DNA from 4 places in the Robertmurraya sp. FSL R5-0851 genome. Region 4 is predicted to be linked to each of the others. Evidence: riboswitches for the same ligand, from Rfam matches in the RefSeq annotation. Region 4 holds a riboswitch; each other region holds the start of a gene.
What was found. A riboswitch is a leader RNA that binds a small molecule or an ion and turns the genes downstream of it on or off. The one in region 4 is predicted to bind cobalamin.
Positions count from the first base shown of each region.

Region 1: it holds a riboswitch for cobalamin, as region 4 does, so the genes downstream of both, MKX65_RS01215 (helical backbone metal receptor) here and MKX65_RS11275 (anaerobic ribonucleoside triphosphate reductase) in region 4, are expected to answer to the same signal.
Region 2: it holds a riboswitch for cobalamin, as region 4 does, so the genes downstream of both, MKX65_RS03265 (ribonucleoside-diphosphate reductase subunit alpha) here and MKX65_RS11275 (anaerobic ribonucleoside triphosphate reductase) in region 4, are expected to answer to the same signal.
Region 3: it holds a riboswitch for cobalamin, as region 4 does, so the genes downstream of both, cobT (nicotinate-nucleotide--dimethylbenzimidazole phosphoribosyltransferase) here and MKX65_RS11275 (anaerobic ribonucleoside triphosphate reductase) in region 4, are expected to answer to the same signal.

Region 1 is NZ_JBBOOE010000001.1:221,890-226,109, reverse strand. Features, by position in the region: gene MKX65_RS01220 (FecCD family ABC transporter permease) at 1-604, opposite strand, end outside; gene MKX65_RS01215 (helical backbone metal receptor) at 567-1,538, opposite strand; cobalamin riboswitch at 1,682-1,868, opposite strand; gene MKX65_RS01210 (glycerol-3-phosphate acyltransferase) at 2,077-2,634, shown strand; gene MKX65_RS01205 (aminotransferase class V-fold PLP-dependent enzyme) at 2,845-4,220, shown strand, end outside.
Region 2 is NZ_JBBOOE010000001.1:627,500-631,719, reverse strand. Features, by position in the region: gene MKX65_RS03265 (ribonucleoside-diphosphate reductase subunit alpha) at 1-1,625, opposite strand, end outside; cobalamin riboswitch at 1,765-1,962, opposite strand; gene MKX65_RS03260 (DHA2 family efflux MFS transporter permease subunit) at 2,497-4,038, opposite strand; gene MKX65_RS03255 (TetR/AcrR family transcriptional regulator) at 4,204-4,220, shown strand, end outside.
Region 3 is NZ_JBBOOE010000001.1:3,676,809-3,681,028, forward strand. Features, by position in the region: gene MKX65_RS27140 (SMODS domain-containing nucleotidyltransferase) at 66-314, opposite strand; partial or broken gene MKX65_RS18925 (cation:proton antiporter domain-containing protein) at 1,219-1,461, opposite strand; cobalamin riboswitch at 1,717-1,884, shown strand; gene cobT (nicotinate-nucleotide--dimethylbenzimidazole phosphoribosyltransferase) at 1,972-3,759, shown strand.
Region 4 is NZ_JBBOOE010000001.1:2,226,119-2,230,338, reverse strand. Features, by position in the region: gene codA (cytosine deaminase) at 1-284, shown strand, start outside; gene codB (cytosine permease) at 411-1,673, shown strand; cobalamin riboswitch at 1,833-2,011, shown strand; gene MKX65_RS11275 (anaerobic ribonucleoside triphosphate reductase) at 2,240-4,220, shown strand, end outside.

The DNA.
Region 1 (4,220 bases), 2.0 Mb from region 4:
GTAACCATCCAATAATTTGACGTAACTCCTCACCTGTTAAGGCAATCATTAATGAGATAAGGGCTCCAAGAAAGGAGCTAAAAATGATTCCTGTTAAGATAATCGTCTCCACTCGCATCGATCGCTCTATTTTTTGTGCAAAACCTAATACGAGGAAAATAGTGATAAAAGAGAACAAAATACTGAGAACAGGAAGGGTGAATGCCCCAATGACTGGAAGTGACAGTTGAAAAAACAAGGTAACAACTGCTCCAACCGAAGCACCTGAGGATACGCCTAATGTATAGGGGTCTGCCAGTGGATTTCTGAGTAAACCTTGAAAGGCAGCTCCAGCAATCGCTAGAGCTGCTCCAACAAGTCCTGCTAAGATGACTCTTGGCAGACGGATATTCGATACAATGTTTACATACATTTGGTCAACTCCATCTAGTGATATAAATGGAAAGATTTGTGCAAGTAAGATTTGAATCGTACTTAAGATCGGAACTTTCACGGTTCCTAGTGAGATACCTAGTACAATAGCCAATAGGAGAAACGAGGCTCCCATGGTGTAGGCTACTATTCGATTAGTTATTAAATACTTCCGGATATACGGCTTTTGCAAGTTCCTCTACCCCTTCAACGACCCTTGGACCTGGTCTGTTAACAAGATCTGGATTAACATCAACCACCTGCTTATTTTTGATCGCACTTACATCCGCCCAACCTTCTCTTGCCATTAGCTGACCTACAGGGTCTTCAATGTAATTATAAGTAGCAATAATGACATCGGGATTACGTTCAAGGATAGATTCTTGGTCAATGCTTGGCCAGCCCTCAAGATCTCCCGTTGCATTTTCTGCATTTATGGTTTGTAGCATGACATCCATGAATGTGTTTTTACCAACTGAATAGATATCTGGAGCTGGAGATATTTCAATATATACCTTTTTCTTTTCTGTCACTGTAGCTGCTTTTTCTTTAATTTCTTCAATTTTAGCTTTCATGTCAGCAGTTAACGCTTCTGCTTCTTCTGTTGTTCCTGTCAGTTGACCGATTATACCAATTGTATCGTAGACATCTTCAAAATTAACGGCATCATTTACGATGAACACCTTGATACCTGCATCCCTCATTTGCTGAAAACCAGCTTCAGAAGAGGCTGCTGAAGATTCGTGTGCTAACACTAAATCTGGATTAAGTGCAATAACTTTTTCAATATCTACATTGAAATCTCCTACTTTTTCAACCTCTGCTGTTTCTTCTGGGTACGTATCATTTGTTGTTAACCCCACAACTTTATCTCCTAGTCCCAATTCGTAAATAATTTCCGTGTTACTAGGAATTAGAGAAATGATTGATGCTGGTTCTTCCTCTATTACTACTTCATTATCTAATGCATCTTTGATCGTAACTGGAAAGGCCGCTTTTTCCGCTTTTTCCGTTTGACCTTCTGTGTTTTGGTTTTCTTCTGTGTTTTCCGTTGTGCTCCCACAACCAGCAAGAATCCCTAGTGATAGTACGAGTAATGCAAATAGTGCGTAAAACTTTTGGCGCATGTTCTTTCCCCCTGTATAATGTAAAAAATAAAAAACATCTTCCTACAAAGGCAGGAAGATGTTGGTATGATAGACGTTTTACACTGATTAGAAATAAAATAATAGGTAAGGGTCTGCCACACCACTCCTATCCTCGTAGGAAATTCGGTGTATAGCAATAGGCGAGTTTCCTGGCTTATGGTCATTGCTTGCTACACCTTCCCATACATATAATGTACAGTGGTATACTTGCAGCTTGCTCCCATTTACAGTGGCGGGACCGCGTTGGAATTTCACCAACTTCCTTTTTAAGTCTTCAATCATGAAAACACCTACTACTAGTCGAATTATGAAATTTTCTGCTACGTCTGATTATACACCAACCAAGCCCAAAAAACGCAACCCTTTTTAACAAAAAGGTGTCAAAAAGGTGTCAGACACCGTCCGTGGACACTTCACCCTGTTTTGTCCACCTGGGGCGGACAGTAACTTCTTATTGTGAAGAGGTTTTGCTTAGCATAATATGGAATATATACAACATAGCGCGGAGGTCATGTCTATGGTAGTAGTGGTCTATTTCTTCTTATCCTACTTCATTGGATGCATCATGTTTGGATACATTATTGGAAGACTGTTTGGAAGGATGGATATTCGGAAGGTCGGCAGTGGAAACGTGGGTGCTCGTAATATCGGGCGAAGTTTAAATAAGACGGCCTTTGTCGCTACCTTTTTAGGAGATGCGTCTAAAGGAGCGGCAGCTATCCTTCTTGGCAGAATGCTAGGCTTTTCAGAGGAAATTCAATTAGCAGGATTTCTACTAGTCCTTGTAGGACATATTTGGCCCATCACCCTTTCCTTTAAGGGCGGAAAAGGAATCTCTAGCTTTCTCGGAGGAATCATTACTTTTGAACCGACCGTAATCGTGGTCATACTCGTTAGCTTCGCCATCACATATCCTTTTTCCCGAAGTTTTACAATGTCTGGTCTGCTAAGCCTATGCATTCTTCCAATCTATTTCTTTATTGAGTCTTATACATACACCGGCGTCGGCATAATTGCACTCACCATAATCACGATTCTTTTTGCTCATCGAACAAATATAAAGGCTCTTTTCTAAAACATTGTTGCTATATAAACACTTTTTCAGAATTAAACTATATGTTTCAGCAGCCAATCAGGATTTTATCCTCCTTAGAAAAGAGCTACTCTCCAAATAGACCAATAAACTCAGCGTTATGCGGGGAAAAATCCGGCTTCTGGATTTTTCCAAAACAACAAACTTTACGAAAACAGCCAATATAAAAGAAAGAATATAGGGGGAAACCAAATGGGCTTGCTTTTTAAAATTGCAAGAAGCGAAGAAGAAATGGAGCAAATTCATAAGCTAAATTATCGTACCTTTGTCGAAGAGATCCCACAGCATCCAAAGTCTGATACAGAAAGAAGAGTTGACCCTTTTCATGCAGAAAATACGTACCTCATTTGCTTAAAAAACAAACAGCTCATTGGAATGATTGCGGTTCGAGACAAGCGACCTTTTTCCATTGATAAAAAAATTGGTCCAGTAGAAGATCATCTTCCCTTTCAAGCTCATCTTTTATGCGAAATCCGCCTCCTCGCAGTTGATGCAAAAAATCGGAACGGAAGAGTGTTTCTAGGCCTTTCCCAATTATTAGCCAACTACTGTATCAAGCAAGGGTACGACGCAGCCGTTATCTCAGGAACGACCAGACAAACAAAGCTGTACACACAACTCGGCTTCACCGTGTTTCATGATCCAGTTGGAACAGAAGAGGCACAATTTCATCCGATGTATATCACTAGAGACACCTTTGAAAAACAAGTCTCTTCACGCATAGGGATTTCTTCTAGACGGTTTATACCCGGACCCATTATGGTAGCAGATGATGTGACCAAAGCGCTTATGAGTCCACCCATCTCTCATCGCTCTAAAGCCTTTCTAACATTATTTAATTCTGTAAAGGAAAAGCTTTTGAGGTTAACCAAAGCTGCCAATTGCCAGCTTCTTCTTGGATCTGGAACGCTTGCGAATGAAGTCATCGCCATGCAGTTGAAAAAACTTTCGAATGGAGTCATTTTTATTAACGGGGAGTTTGGAAAGCGACTGCAAGGTCACGCCATCCGTGCTGGCTTATCTTTTGAAAGTTATGAAATACCGTGGGGAACATCATTTACTTTGAAAGAAATAAAGGAGGTTATCCAAAAGCATAACCCTGAGTGGATCTGGTTTACCCATTGCGAAACATCGACTGGTGTTCTCAACTCTTTAGCTGATATGAGGGAGGCTTGCGCAGAAAAAGATATAAAGATCTGCCTTGATGCTATTAGTTCCATAGGAGCTAGCCCTGTGAATCTCTCAAATATCTATCTTGCCTCAGGAGTTAGCGGGAAAGCACTGGGCTCGTATTCAGGTCTTTCCATTGTGTTTCACCAGCATTACATAAAAAAGGATGAATCGATTCCAAGCTATCTGGATCTCGGATGGTATATTGAGAACGACGGAGTCCCCTTTACCCATTCATCTAATCTTATTTCCGCTCTTCACCAAGCACTTGAAATCTATGAAGAGGACCAACCTTTCGAAAGAATTGTTCGTCAATATTTATACATTCGCGAGTTTCTCGAATCTCATGGCATTCCTGTTCTATCTAAGTTAGAGCATTCCTGTCCGGCCATTATGAC
Region 2 (4,220 bases), 1.6 Mb from region 4:
CCGACCGCTCGATATTTTTGATTCGTTAATTCGGCTTGTCCGACTGGAATGGTATTTAGATCAATCACATTGTCTAGCATCCGCACTTGAATTCTGATTAATCGTTCAAGCTCATTGGCACCATAAGACTTTGCGAGATTGATCGAGGAAAGATTACATACAACAAATTCTCCCGGCTTTCTTACGATTACTAGATTGCCATCTTCGTCCTTGTATTCTTTTACAATCGTTGTACTCGACATGTTTTGGGCAATTTCGGTACATAAATTACTGCAGTAGATAGACGTTCTTCCTTCTGTACGCTTATTTGGATTTTGACGATTGACCTCATCTCGATAGAACATGTATGGTGTACCTGTTTCTAACTGTGCGACCATGATTCGGGCCATAATATCCATTGCACGGTAGGTTTTTCTTGGTAAAAGAGGCTGATTCACCGCTTCTTCGTATTTTTCCGTAAAATACTTTCTATCATTTTCATCATAAAAGTCTTCAAGTCCAAGAGGTGTTCCATTTTCGTCCTTCCAGCCCATCAGCTGCTTTACTTGGTGTGGACAGAATGTATGCCATTCCCCGATGCTTCTGCCATTTTCATCTTTTTCTAAAAGTTTTTCCATAAATAAATCTGGAATGGTAACTCCAGTGAAAATATCGTGAGCCTTTCTTCGTTCATCACCGTTATTGGTTTTTAGCTCAAGGAAGCCATTCATCACGTCTTTATGGAATATATCTAAATAAATGGCGACTGCTCCTTGTCTTTGCCCCAATTGATCGACACTTACAGCCGTATCATTAATCAATCGAATCCAAGGTACAACACCAGAGGACATCCCTTTGAACCCTTTGATATCGGAACCTAACGCACGAACCTTTCCGTAATAAATTCCGATGCCACCGCCTTCTTTACTTAAGCGAGCGATATCCCAATTGTTCAAATAAATCCCGTCAAGCGAGTCATCCACTGTGTCAATAAAACAAGAGGACAGCTGACCGAAGTTCTTCCCAGCATTGGATAAGGTTGGTGTTGCGACAGTCATATATAAATGGCTTAATGCCCAATAAGCTTCTTTTACTAACTCTAGTCTTTGGCCTTTCGATTCGTTCATCATGATAGTCATGGCAATCACCATGAATCTCTCTTGCGGCAATTCATATACCTTTCGATCATGATCTCTTGCAAGGTAACGATCGGCAAAGAGGAACAGACCAATATAGTTGAAAAGCTGATCTCGTTCCGGATTGATTCCCGCTGCTAATTGTTTAATTTCTTCCTCTGTATACATTTGCAGCAGTTTTGGAGAGTAAATTCCTTTCTCCGTTAACGTTGCTAGCAAATCGTAAAAGTCCCCATATGTATATGTGGAATCGTAGTTTCGGTTTTGTGAAGCTTGTTTGTATAGTTCCGTTAAATAGATTCGTGCGGCAACAAAAGTCCAATCCGGCTGGTCCATCGCGATTTTATTTAAAGAATAAAATAAAGCTTGTTGGCTCACTTCTTTTTTTGCTGCCTCTAATTCATTGATCATTTTTGTTATCTCTGTCGCGTCTAACTGATAAGTTGAAGAACACTCTTCAATCGCTCTTAACACCGACTTATAATCTTCATGTACATCTACTACTGTCATGCTCGTCCCTCCTGAAAATAAAAAATCCGCTAAGGTGGGTCCTTGAGCGGATGAAACGATTTCAGCAAAAGACAAACAGGCAAACACGATTTTGTCTTCTGTCGCCATCGTCTCATCTTCCCAAGTCCCCGAAGAAGTTGAAACATCTTAAGTAAGATAGGTCTCCTGACTTATGCTTCACTCTACTTTGAACCCTTCCCATTTAGGCACCTACTTCTCGTAAGCAAACTACACAGTGGTTTGTTCATTTTGTCAGCATTTACAGTTGCGGGGGCAGTTCTGGTCTTTCACCAGATTCCCTATTAAGCCGTGCGGCATCTTATCTTAAGGCAACAACACTATATATAGTTGGAATTTAATTTTATATACCCATATCTAGATAATACAAATTTAATACTAAAGGTAGTTTAGTAGATTAGCAAGTAGAAAATGTTTGTTTTGGTAAAATATTGTTGTTGACTTCGGGAGGACATGGGGCCTGTAGCTACTCACTATCGGCTGTGGATCAGGTTAAGCAACCGATCTGATAAATAGACGGAGGTATTCCGCTTAATTAGTAATTTTTTCTAAAAAAGACCTAAATAGACGGAGAGATTCCGCCTATTGTCTCAGAAAAATTGAAAATAGGGGTTTTTTCTTTGGATAAGCGGAAAACCTCCACTTATTTACCCCAAAACGAACTCCGTTCTACATTTAACGTAAAAATCTCCGGTTATTTTACTTTTGCTGGTTACTTGATTAAGGATAAGACAAATTTCAATATCTTCATGAACACCGTACTTCAAAACAGACGGTGAAGGTATCCCAATCAAAAGCACAACTAAAAAAGAAGAACTCCTTTTCATTTTCAAGGAGTTCTTCTTTTTTATATTTAATTCTCAGCTAACTTCGCCGGTACCACCTTTGGCGCCTCTTTTCCTTCTAGAGGATCCTCTGCTTGAGTGGCACGCTTGATAAAGAAAGCGAGAATGAAGGCAACAATTGAAATCCCTGTAGCCACTAGGAATGCATCGTTTATTCCTTCGAGCATCGCCTTCATCATGATCTGCTCTTTCATTTGAGCGATCATTTCAGCAGTTGGCTGTGCGACTCCTGCTCCTTGACCGGCTGCCGTCTTCATCGCTTCGTCAGCTAGTTCTTGAGCGTGTGTTTCTGTACGATTGGACATAACTGTAACGAGTAATGCGGTTCCGATTGCCCCAGCCACTTGGTTTAACGTATTGTTCATTGCTGTACCATGTGGATAGAAACGCGTCGGAAGTTGATTTAATCCGTTTGTTGAAACAGGCATCATAACAAATGACATCCCGATCATCCGGACCGTGTAAAGGATAACTAAGTGGGTATAGCTTAAATCTACCGTTAACTGACTAAACTCATACGTAGTGATCACCGTGATTCCTAAACCAATAAGCGCCAATACTCGCCCACCAAATTTATCAAACAATCTCCCCGTAATAGGAGACATAATCGCCATGGCGATGGCACCTGGTAGGAGCATTAGCCCTGCGTCCAGTGGAGAAATTCCACGAATCGTTTGAACATAAATGGGAATAAGGATCATTCCTGAGAACAATGCCATGTTGGTTACCATGGAAATAGTAGATGACAAGGCAAACATTGGGTATTTAAACACTCCAAAGTTTAACAACGGAGTGTCTTGCTTCATTTGTTTTAAAATAAATGTTACTAGCGAAATGAAACCGACGGCAATCGCCAGGTACACATGCGGACTGTCCCAGCCCTTGCTTCCTGCTGAGCTGAAGCCGTAAAGGATTCCACCAAATCCAATACTTGATAAAAGTAAGGAGAAAAAGTCTAAACGAAGATTACTCTTTTCTTTCTTATCTTTTAAAAGGAAGAATCCGATTAATACCACTACTACTGAAATAGGGGTAATAAAGTGGAAAAGCATTCTCCAATCATAGTGCTCAATAATCCACCCTGATAAGGTAGGTCCAATCGCTGGCGCAAACATGATAATTAAACCAAATACCCCCATCGCTGTTCCTCTTTTTTCAATTGGGAAGCTAACAAGCATGACGTTCATAAGCAATGGCATCATAATGGCCGATCCGGATGCCTGAAGCATACGTCCTGCTAAAAGAATCGGAAATTCGTGAGCCACACCAGCAACTAGTGTACCGATCGTGAATAAACTCATAGCGACTAAAAATAAATTACGAACAGAATATTTCTGTATTAAGAAGGCCGTAGCCGGAATTAATATCCCGTTAACGAGCATAAAGCCTGTAGTTAACCATTGAACCGTGGCAGCTTCTACCTCTAAATCCTTCATGATGGATGGCAAAGCAATATTTAATAAGGTGTTATTTAAAAACGTGATGAAAGCCCCAATTAACAGAACTCCAATAATTCCGTATGGCGGCCGTTTATCTTGTTTTTCAGCCATGTATGTTCCCCCTATACTATAAGTCCAATAAAATGTACTTCAGTTATATACTTAACATATATTATACCCTCAGTACAAAAAATGCAATGGAAAAACACAGCTAAATAATGGGTTTGTAACCTTCAGAAAAATAAGTTACTATATTTTTATACAGTGAGTCCAAATATGAATTCAGGTGATAC
Region 3 (4,220 bases), 1.5 Mb from region 4:
ATATATGTCTTTAGTGCAAATCAAAATAGAGATCTTTTCAAAGTTCATTAAAAACTCGCTTGTTTTTATTTTTTCTCTTTTTGGAAATACTTCCTAAAAGGAGGTCGAATTATGTCGAAAGCACCTCTTATATAAGATCCGATTTGAAAATGAGTATGTAGTTCCCCACCTTCAAAATATAGATTTAACCTTCTTGATAAGGTGATTATTGATGTTGAAATACTTGCCTTTTCTTTCTCTGATAAAACCAGTTTACTAGCTAAAGATTTTAAATGATTATTAACAGGATTAACCGACATAATTTGCCTCCTCATGACAATATTCGCTAACTTTATTATATAATTTTTTCCAAGAATATAAAAATACACGAGAACCTCTATTCAAAAAAAGAAGAGAATCACCCTTCTCTCCTTATCCTGACATAAAACTCTTCAATTTCTACACTTTGACTTTATCCCAAAACACTAATACAAAGGCATCCTTAAGTGATTTCGTTATAAAACCTCTAATAAATTCCTTCAGTTAACATCCACTCCTATTTTGACATATCCCTAAATTCCTCTTTAAGCACCTATTTTTGCCGATTTTGATTCACTTTTGTGTAACGCTGTAAAAATATCCGATTTGTTTACTCAGCTACTAGTCCAGTAACATCTCGATCGTGCATATATTTATAGAACATGATTATATTTAGGTTAGGAAAGTGAAATAGTTGACACTAAAAGGACCACACATATCTAATATGTGTGGTCCAATTTTATTACCTTCTTCAACTAAAGGGGGCTTATCTACAGTATCAACGAAAAAAGGTTGATAGAATGCATCTTTTATCTTTATGTACATGTATGCAAAGATAAGTGGTTAAGGACTTGACGTGGAGCCTCTGTGGGCATGATTGGTCATGAAAGGCTGAAGCCGTTGTTTCATCTGGCATCCAAGCCTATCATACCCACCTCTCCACGTAAAGTCCTATCTTTGTGTACGTTGAATACTATAAATACTTACTGTTGATAATGCGTCTACAAAGATAGAAAACTGGCATTTTTGGTATCTTTACATACGTTAAATACTGTGAAAAATCATACTGTAGATAAGCCCCCTATAGTATAAGTGCATATGTTCATGTTCACAAACTTAGCTTTATTACAGGAATGCCCTCCTTTTTAAATCAGTTGCCAGTGACAACTATTAAGTGACCTGAACAAATATATTCCTTTTTTATTCCCCTTGTATTAAATACTTTAACATTGGAGGTGCAACTAAAGTCGTAAATATTATTACAATAATAATTGAAGTGAAGTATTATGGTTGTAACAGAGCTTCTTGTAGTCCAGTTGCTGCAATAATTATAGCAACTTCTCCTCTTGATACCATCCCAGCCCCTATAATAAACGATGTGGGTGAAGAAAAGCCTGTGAACTTCGCTCCTAATGCACCACCTAACAATTTCGTGAGGACCGCGTTTTTAATAAAATAAAGTTTTTTAATTGAATAATCAATTTCATAATTCACTACGAACATTAACAAATTTATTATCTGTCATTCAATTTCCGCTACAATCTTATTAAAGGCAAAGTGCTACCATGTAACCACTTTGTGTACCTCCAATCTTCTCCACAAGTTCTAGAAAAAATAACTATATTTTTTTGCGATAAAAATACGATTCATGAAAAGATTGTCATTTTAACTATTCTATGGTTTACTAATACGTAGTTTTATAGAATGTCTTCATTAGGTGCCTAAGTATAGGAGAATAGGGAAGTTTAAAACAACGCGGAGCCCGCCACTGTAGTCGAGGAGCTGCTGCAATGCCACTGGGAAACTGGGAAGGCGCAGCATGTGATGAATCGGAGTCAGGAGACCTGCCTAAGAGAAGTTCTACAATGTGGTTATGGCAAGACCTCAGCTTATTTAAGCTGGGTTTTTTTTGTATGGTCGGGAATTACCATTAAAGGAGGAAGTAAGTTAATTATGAAAAAATTAAAGGAAACAATTAGTTTAATTGATGGTTTGAACACAAAAGCTCAGGAACAAATGGAACAACATTTAAACTCACTAACTAAACCATTCGGAAGTTTAGGCTTGTTAGAATCACTAGCGATTAAAATAGCAGGTATAACTGGAAATGCACAACCTAATATTGACCCAGCAATGGTAGTGTTAATGGCGTCAGACCATGGTGTAACTGCAGAAGGAGTTTCAGCTTATCCATCAGAAGTTACTCAGCAAATGGTTAGAAATTTTATTACAGGTGGAGCAGCGATCAATGTTTTATCCCGAGCTTCAAATGCCTCAGTTCAGGTTGTTGATATAGGTATTAATGGAGAGTTGCAACTTCCAGGTTTAATCAACAGAAAAATACGCTTTGGAACAAATAACATGGTGCAAGGACCAGCTATGGAAAGGACAGAAGCAGTTTCGGCGATAGAAGTAGGAATTGAGGTAGCACAGTCAGCTATACAGAAAGGTGCGAGACTTTTAGCACTTGGAGAAATGGGAATCGGAAATACCACAGCAAGTAGTGCGATGGTCGCCGTACTCGGGCAGTTATCTGTTGATCAAGTCGTTGGGTTTGGAACAGGAATAAATACAGATGAAAAAGTAAAAAAAGCCAACGTTATTAAAAGATCAATTGAAATAAATCAACCCAATCCAGCTGATCCGATTGACGTTTTGGCAAAAGTCGGGGGATTAGAAATAGCAGGACTTGCTGGGATTGTGTTGGGTGCTGCAGCAGCACGAGTCCCTGTTTTAATAGATGGCTTCATCACAGCTGTGGCTGCGTTGACAGCGGTTCGAATGACTCCCGCATGTGTGCATTATCTTATTGCATCACATCAATCAGTGGAACCGGGTCATATCTTTGTAAATAAACTTTTAGGATTACAGCCACTTGTTAATCTAAACCTTCGTCTTGGAGAAGGAAGTGGGACGGCAATTGCACTTCCCATTGTGAGATCAGCTATTAAAATTGCAAATGAAATGTCTACATTCGAGCAAGCAGGCGTTTCTGGTTCAACTGATGGTTCGGTAAAAGGTACAGCAGAAGTAGCGAAGACATCTGAAATATTACCTACAGAACCTACATTGCAAATAGCAACTCTTCATGAGTTTGATGTGCAACAAAAACAAGGTGTCTATAATGCAATTTATAGCCGAAGGGATATTCGTTCATTTATAAAGCAACCAATTGAGGAGGAAAAACTGTACAGAATCTTAAAAGCAGCACACCATGCACCCTCAGTTGGCTTTATGCAACCGTGGAATTTCATTGCGGTTCGCTCAGACGAAATTAAACAGCAATTACATGACGTTGTTTCTAAAGAAATACAAGTAGCAGGAAAATATTTTGAAGATGATCGGTCTTTGTTGTATCCTAAGCTAAAACTTGAAGGTATTCTTGAGGCACCTGTTACGATTTGTTTTACGTGTGACCCGACAAGGAACGGGGATCATGTACTGGGACGCAATACGATACCAGAAACAGATGCCTATTCGGTAGTATGTGCTATGCAGAACTTATGGTTAGCTGCTCGGGCTGAAGGGCTTGGAGTTGGATGGGTTTCCTTTTATAAGAAACAAGACATACGAAAAATACTTAATATTCCGCCACATATCGAGCCTATCGGTTTGATGTCAGTTGGGTATACACATCAGTTTCAAGAACAACCTGTATTAGAGACAGTCGGATGGGGAAAACGAATACCAATAGACAATTTAATTTATACTGACAATTGGGGAAGCAATAAAACTAAATAGTTAAGTGACCATTATTTAGCTGGATTTGATAGAGTTATAAACGAAACGAGTCCTTCTTCATTAGAAGAACCGTTTCTAAATCTTTTATTAACATATGTTTCCCATATTGTTCTTACTAACCATAATGAATAATAAAGTTATTTCATTAAATGTCCCGATTACGGAAAACTGTCTTATTGAAAATCAATCAAATTTATATATGTTGATATAAATATAATAAACAGAACTTTCATAAAACCGGAAGTTCTGTTTGGTTTTATTGTCTTATTGAAACAGATAGGTAAGGGTTTGAGAGAATCGTTCCCTTTTCCCCCTGTTCACACCGTACGTGCGACTTTCACCGTATACGGCGTTCCAACTAATCCAATTCATTCAATTCTATGTACTCAAGTGAAATTAGTTTAATCTCAATCAAATCGTATAGTTTTTACATAAACTTCTGAGTTCATTTACTTTTCCCT
Region 4 (4,220 bases):
GAGTGGTGGAAGTAGGATTACATGCGTGTCAGATGACTGGTTATAACGATATAGTTACAGCCCTGAATCTCATTACGGTGAATGGAGCCAAGACTTTAAATATGAAAGAAAGTTATGGCTTGACAGTTGGAAACCAAGCGAACTTAGTTGTACTGGATACAGATTCTGAATATGAAGCCATTAGATGTCAATCATCCATTTTATATTCCATCAGAAATGGGGAAGTTCTTGTTGAAACGATCCCGGCGGAAGTAAAAGTGAATATCCCCACTTTTACAAAATAATGTGATACTAACACTTCTGTGAGAAATGACACCGAGCGTCTCGCTAAGATGCTCTGGTGGAATTCAAAAAACGTGAATGTTGATACCAAAAATCTAATCTTATAAATACCTTAGGGGGTTTTAATTATGGAGCATATGGATAAAGATTTTGCATTAGAGCCAATTCCACAGGGGCACCGTAGAGGCTTTCTATCCATGTTTTTTGTCATGCTAGGTTTTACTTTCTTCTCTTCTAGCATGGTAGCTGGAGGAACGTTGGGTCAAGGGATGGGCATGAAGGAATTTATTGTCATTGTTTTGATCGGTAATTTAATTCTAGGTATTTATGCCGCGTTTCTTGGACTAATAGGAGCCAAGTCAGGACTAACTACTCATTTATTAACCAGTTATTCGTTTGGTAAGAAAGGCTCGTATCTTACTTCCTTTTTGTTAAGTGCGATTCAAGTGGGATGGTTTGGTGTGGGTGTGGCCACATTTGCCTTAATGGTGAACAAGGCAACGGGAATTAGCTTGCCCTTACTCATCATTGTATCTGGTATTTTAATGACCTCAACCGCTTATTGGGGGATGAAGGCATTAACCGCGCTTAGTATCGTGGCTGTCCCTGCCATTGCTATTTTAGGAAGCTTTTCGGTGTTCAAAGCGACGGCAGATGTGGGTGGCTTTACGGCTTTAATGCAACTAGAACCCACCGAGAGTATTTCTTATACGTTAGCTTTATCCATTTGTATTGGGTCATTTATCGGAGGAGCCACGTTAACGGCGGATTTTACGAGATTTTCAAAAAACAAAAGGGACGGCTTCCTAACTACCTTTATTGCTTATTTTATTGGTAACTCATTAATGTTTACTTTCGGTATGGTTGGAACATTAGCCATCGGTTATGCAGATATTTCTGATGTTATGGTTTCTCAAGGATTAATTATTCCAGCCATTATCGTTTTAGGTCTAAACATTTGGTCCACCAATGATAATTCACTCTATACATCGGGCTTGGGCTTTTCTCACATTACCAAATTACCAAAGAATAAAATCGTTTTATTTAATGGAATGCTAGGTACAGTGCTTTCCATGATTGTCTATAATAACTTCATTAGCTGGTTAACTATTTTAGGATCGACCATTCCTTCCATCGGTGCGATTATCTTAGTGGATTACTTCTTATTAAGAAGAAAAACGGGCTATCTTCAAACAGAAGTTAAAAATGTTAATGCAAATGCTATTGTTGCATGGGCCGTAGGTATAGTGGCAGCCAACTTATTACCTGGTATACCACCCGTTAATGCAATAGTAGCTGCCGTTATGGTCTATATTGCAGCTACATCACTTGAAATTGTAGCGAAGAGAGGTAGTATCGTAAAGGATGAAGTTACGACACCAGTTGAATAAGGCAATGTTATTTGACGGAGTGAAAACTTCGTCTATTTTTTTATTGGGAAACAGGGTTTACTTGAGGAAGTCTAAATTTTACATTTTCGTGAACTTCCTATTTATAGATTTACTTTCCATTTCAAGGGTGGTACACTTGATTCTATTAAAAACAATATATGGTGTTCGTTTTATACAGGTACTACTATATGTAGTTTAATAGGGAAATTCGGTGTGATTCCGATGCTGTCCCCGCAACTGTGAAGCTGACGATGATTCAATGCCACTATGCAACTGCATGGGAAGGGAATCGGAGAATGAAGCCAAGCCAGGAGACCTGCCTATATAAAACAGATGAATCATTTCTTCGGGGATTGAGGAATGGAGACGTAACCATTTTTTTATTTCTGAACGTTTCCATTTTAGGCTATCTCTTTTAAAGAGATAGCCTTTTTATATGACGACGAAAAGAGGGATTTGATGAAACTTTATGCTTAAACCATCTGAACTGCTGCTAGAAAACCTCCCTATTAAAAATGTAATCAACCACCATTCTTCACCTACATATCCTATTACGAAAGAACGTGATGATTTTGCTAATGATGAATACCTTACAAGAAGTAATCAAACGAGATAAATGTATGGTTCCGTTTTGTCCTGAAAAAATCATACAGGCTGTTGAAAAGGCTGAACGAGCTACAGAACCAGGAATGACAACGAACCTAGCTCAAAAGGTAGTGGAAGCTTTACATACACAAATCCAACAAAGGCAAATTTCAGTAGAAGAAATTCAAGACTTTGTTGAAATGGAGCTAGTGAAGAATGAAAGAATCGACGTAGCAACTGCCTATATTTTATACCGTGAAGAAAGAACGAAAGCTAGAAATGGAAAATCATTTGATACGATGGAGCAGATTATTCGTGCGGAATCAAACGATATTACGAAGGAAAATGCCAATATGAGTGCGGAGACACCTTCGGGTATGATGATGAAGTTCGCAAGTGAAACAACAAAAGCTTATACGACAGCCGAATTGTTGAAACCGGAACATCATTTCTTGCATCGAACGGGAGCGATCCATATCCATGACCTGGATTATTATCCAACTCGAAGCTTAACTTGCTTACAACATCCGCTTGATCAACTGCTCGAAAAGGGAATGGAGGTGAATCATGCTGCACTGCGTCGTCCCAACGGGATTCATGGGGCGGCAATTATGGCGTGTATATCTCTTGAGACTGCTCAAAATGAAATGCACGGAGGACAAGCCATTCCAGCATTTGATTTCTATATGGCTCCATTTGTTAAAGTAACGTATGAAAAAGAATTAAAGAAGGCTTGTGAATTTACGGGAAGTGATTTTGATAAATTAATGGCTGTTCCTATTTCTGTTTATAAGGAAAATGATTTGGATGGTTTGAGCGGAGAGGAAAGAGTCATTCAATATGCATTGAATCGTACCATAAATACGGTGTATCAAGCGATGGAAGGGTTTATACATAACATGAACAGCATTCATTCGCGCGGCGGGAATCAAGTTGTTTTCTCTTCCATTAATTACGGGACAGATACCTCTCCAGAGGGACGATGTGTGATGGAGCAGCTACTCCTTTCAACAGAACGTGGCGTTGGTTATGGGCATACAGCTATTTTTCCGATTCAAATTTTTAAAGTGAAAGACGGTGTCAACTTGAAAGAGGGCGATCCTAATTATGATTTATTCCAATTAGCTTGTCGCGTAACGGCAAAACGTTTCTTTCCAAACTTTATCAATTTAGATGCGCCCTTTAATCAGCATGAAAAATGGAGTGCCGGAGATCCAACACGTTATCTGTATGAAGCAGCTACCATGGGTTGTCGGACTCGTGTATTTGAAAATATTCATGGAGAAAAAACTTCCGTTGGTCGGGGGAATGCTTCCTTTACTTCTATTAATCTAGTGCGAATCGCATTAGAGACATGGGAAGAAGGAAAAAAAGAAAGAATTTCTGAAGGTGAGAAATGGAGCCGTTTTTATGAAAAACTTGAGTATTTACTAGAAGAAGTGGGTGAACAATTAAAAATCCGCTTTGATTTCCAAAAACAAGCTTTCGCGAAACAGTTCCAAACGGTCATGAAATATTTATGGCGGGGTGGAAGTGAATTAAAACCAGAAGACTCTATTGAAAAGGTAATCAATCAATCTACTTTAGCAATTGGATTTATTGGATTAGCAGAATGTTTACTCGTTTTAGTGGGGAAACATCACGGAGAATCGGATGAAGCACAAACAAAAGGGTTGGAAATCGTCACTTTTATGCGAGATAAATGTACGGAACTAAAAGAACGATATCAACTTAACTATAGCTTACTTGCTACACCCGCCGAGTCGTTATGCAAAAAATTTCCAAAACATGATCGAGAACGTTTTGGTGAAGTAGAAGGAATTAATACTCGAGAATACTATACCAATTCAAACCATGTCCCAGTCTGGCATCACTTGACTGCGGTTAAGAAAATGACCATTGAAGCACCGTACCATGCCTTAACGTTAGGTGGACATATTGCGTATATTGAATTAGATGGAA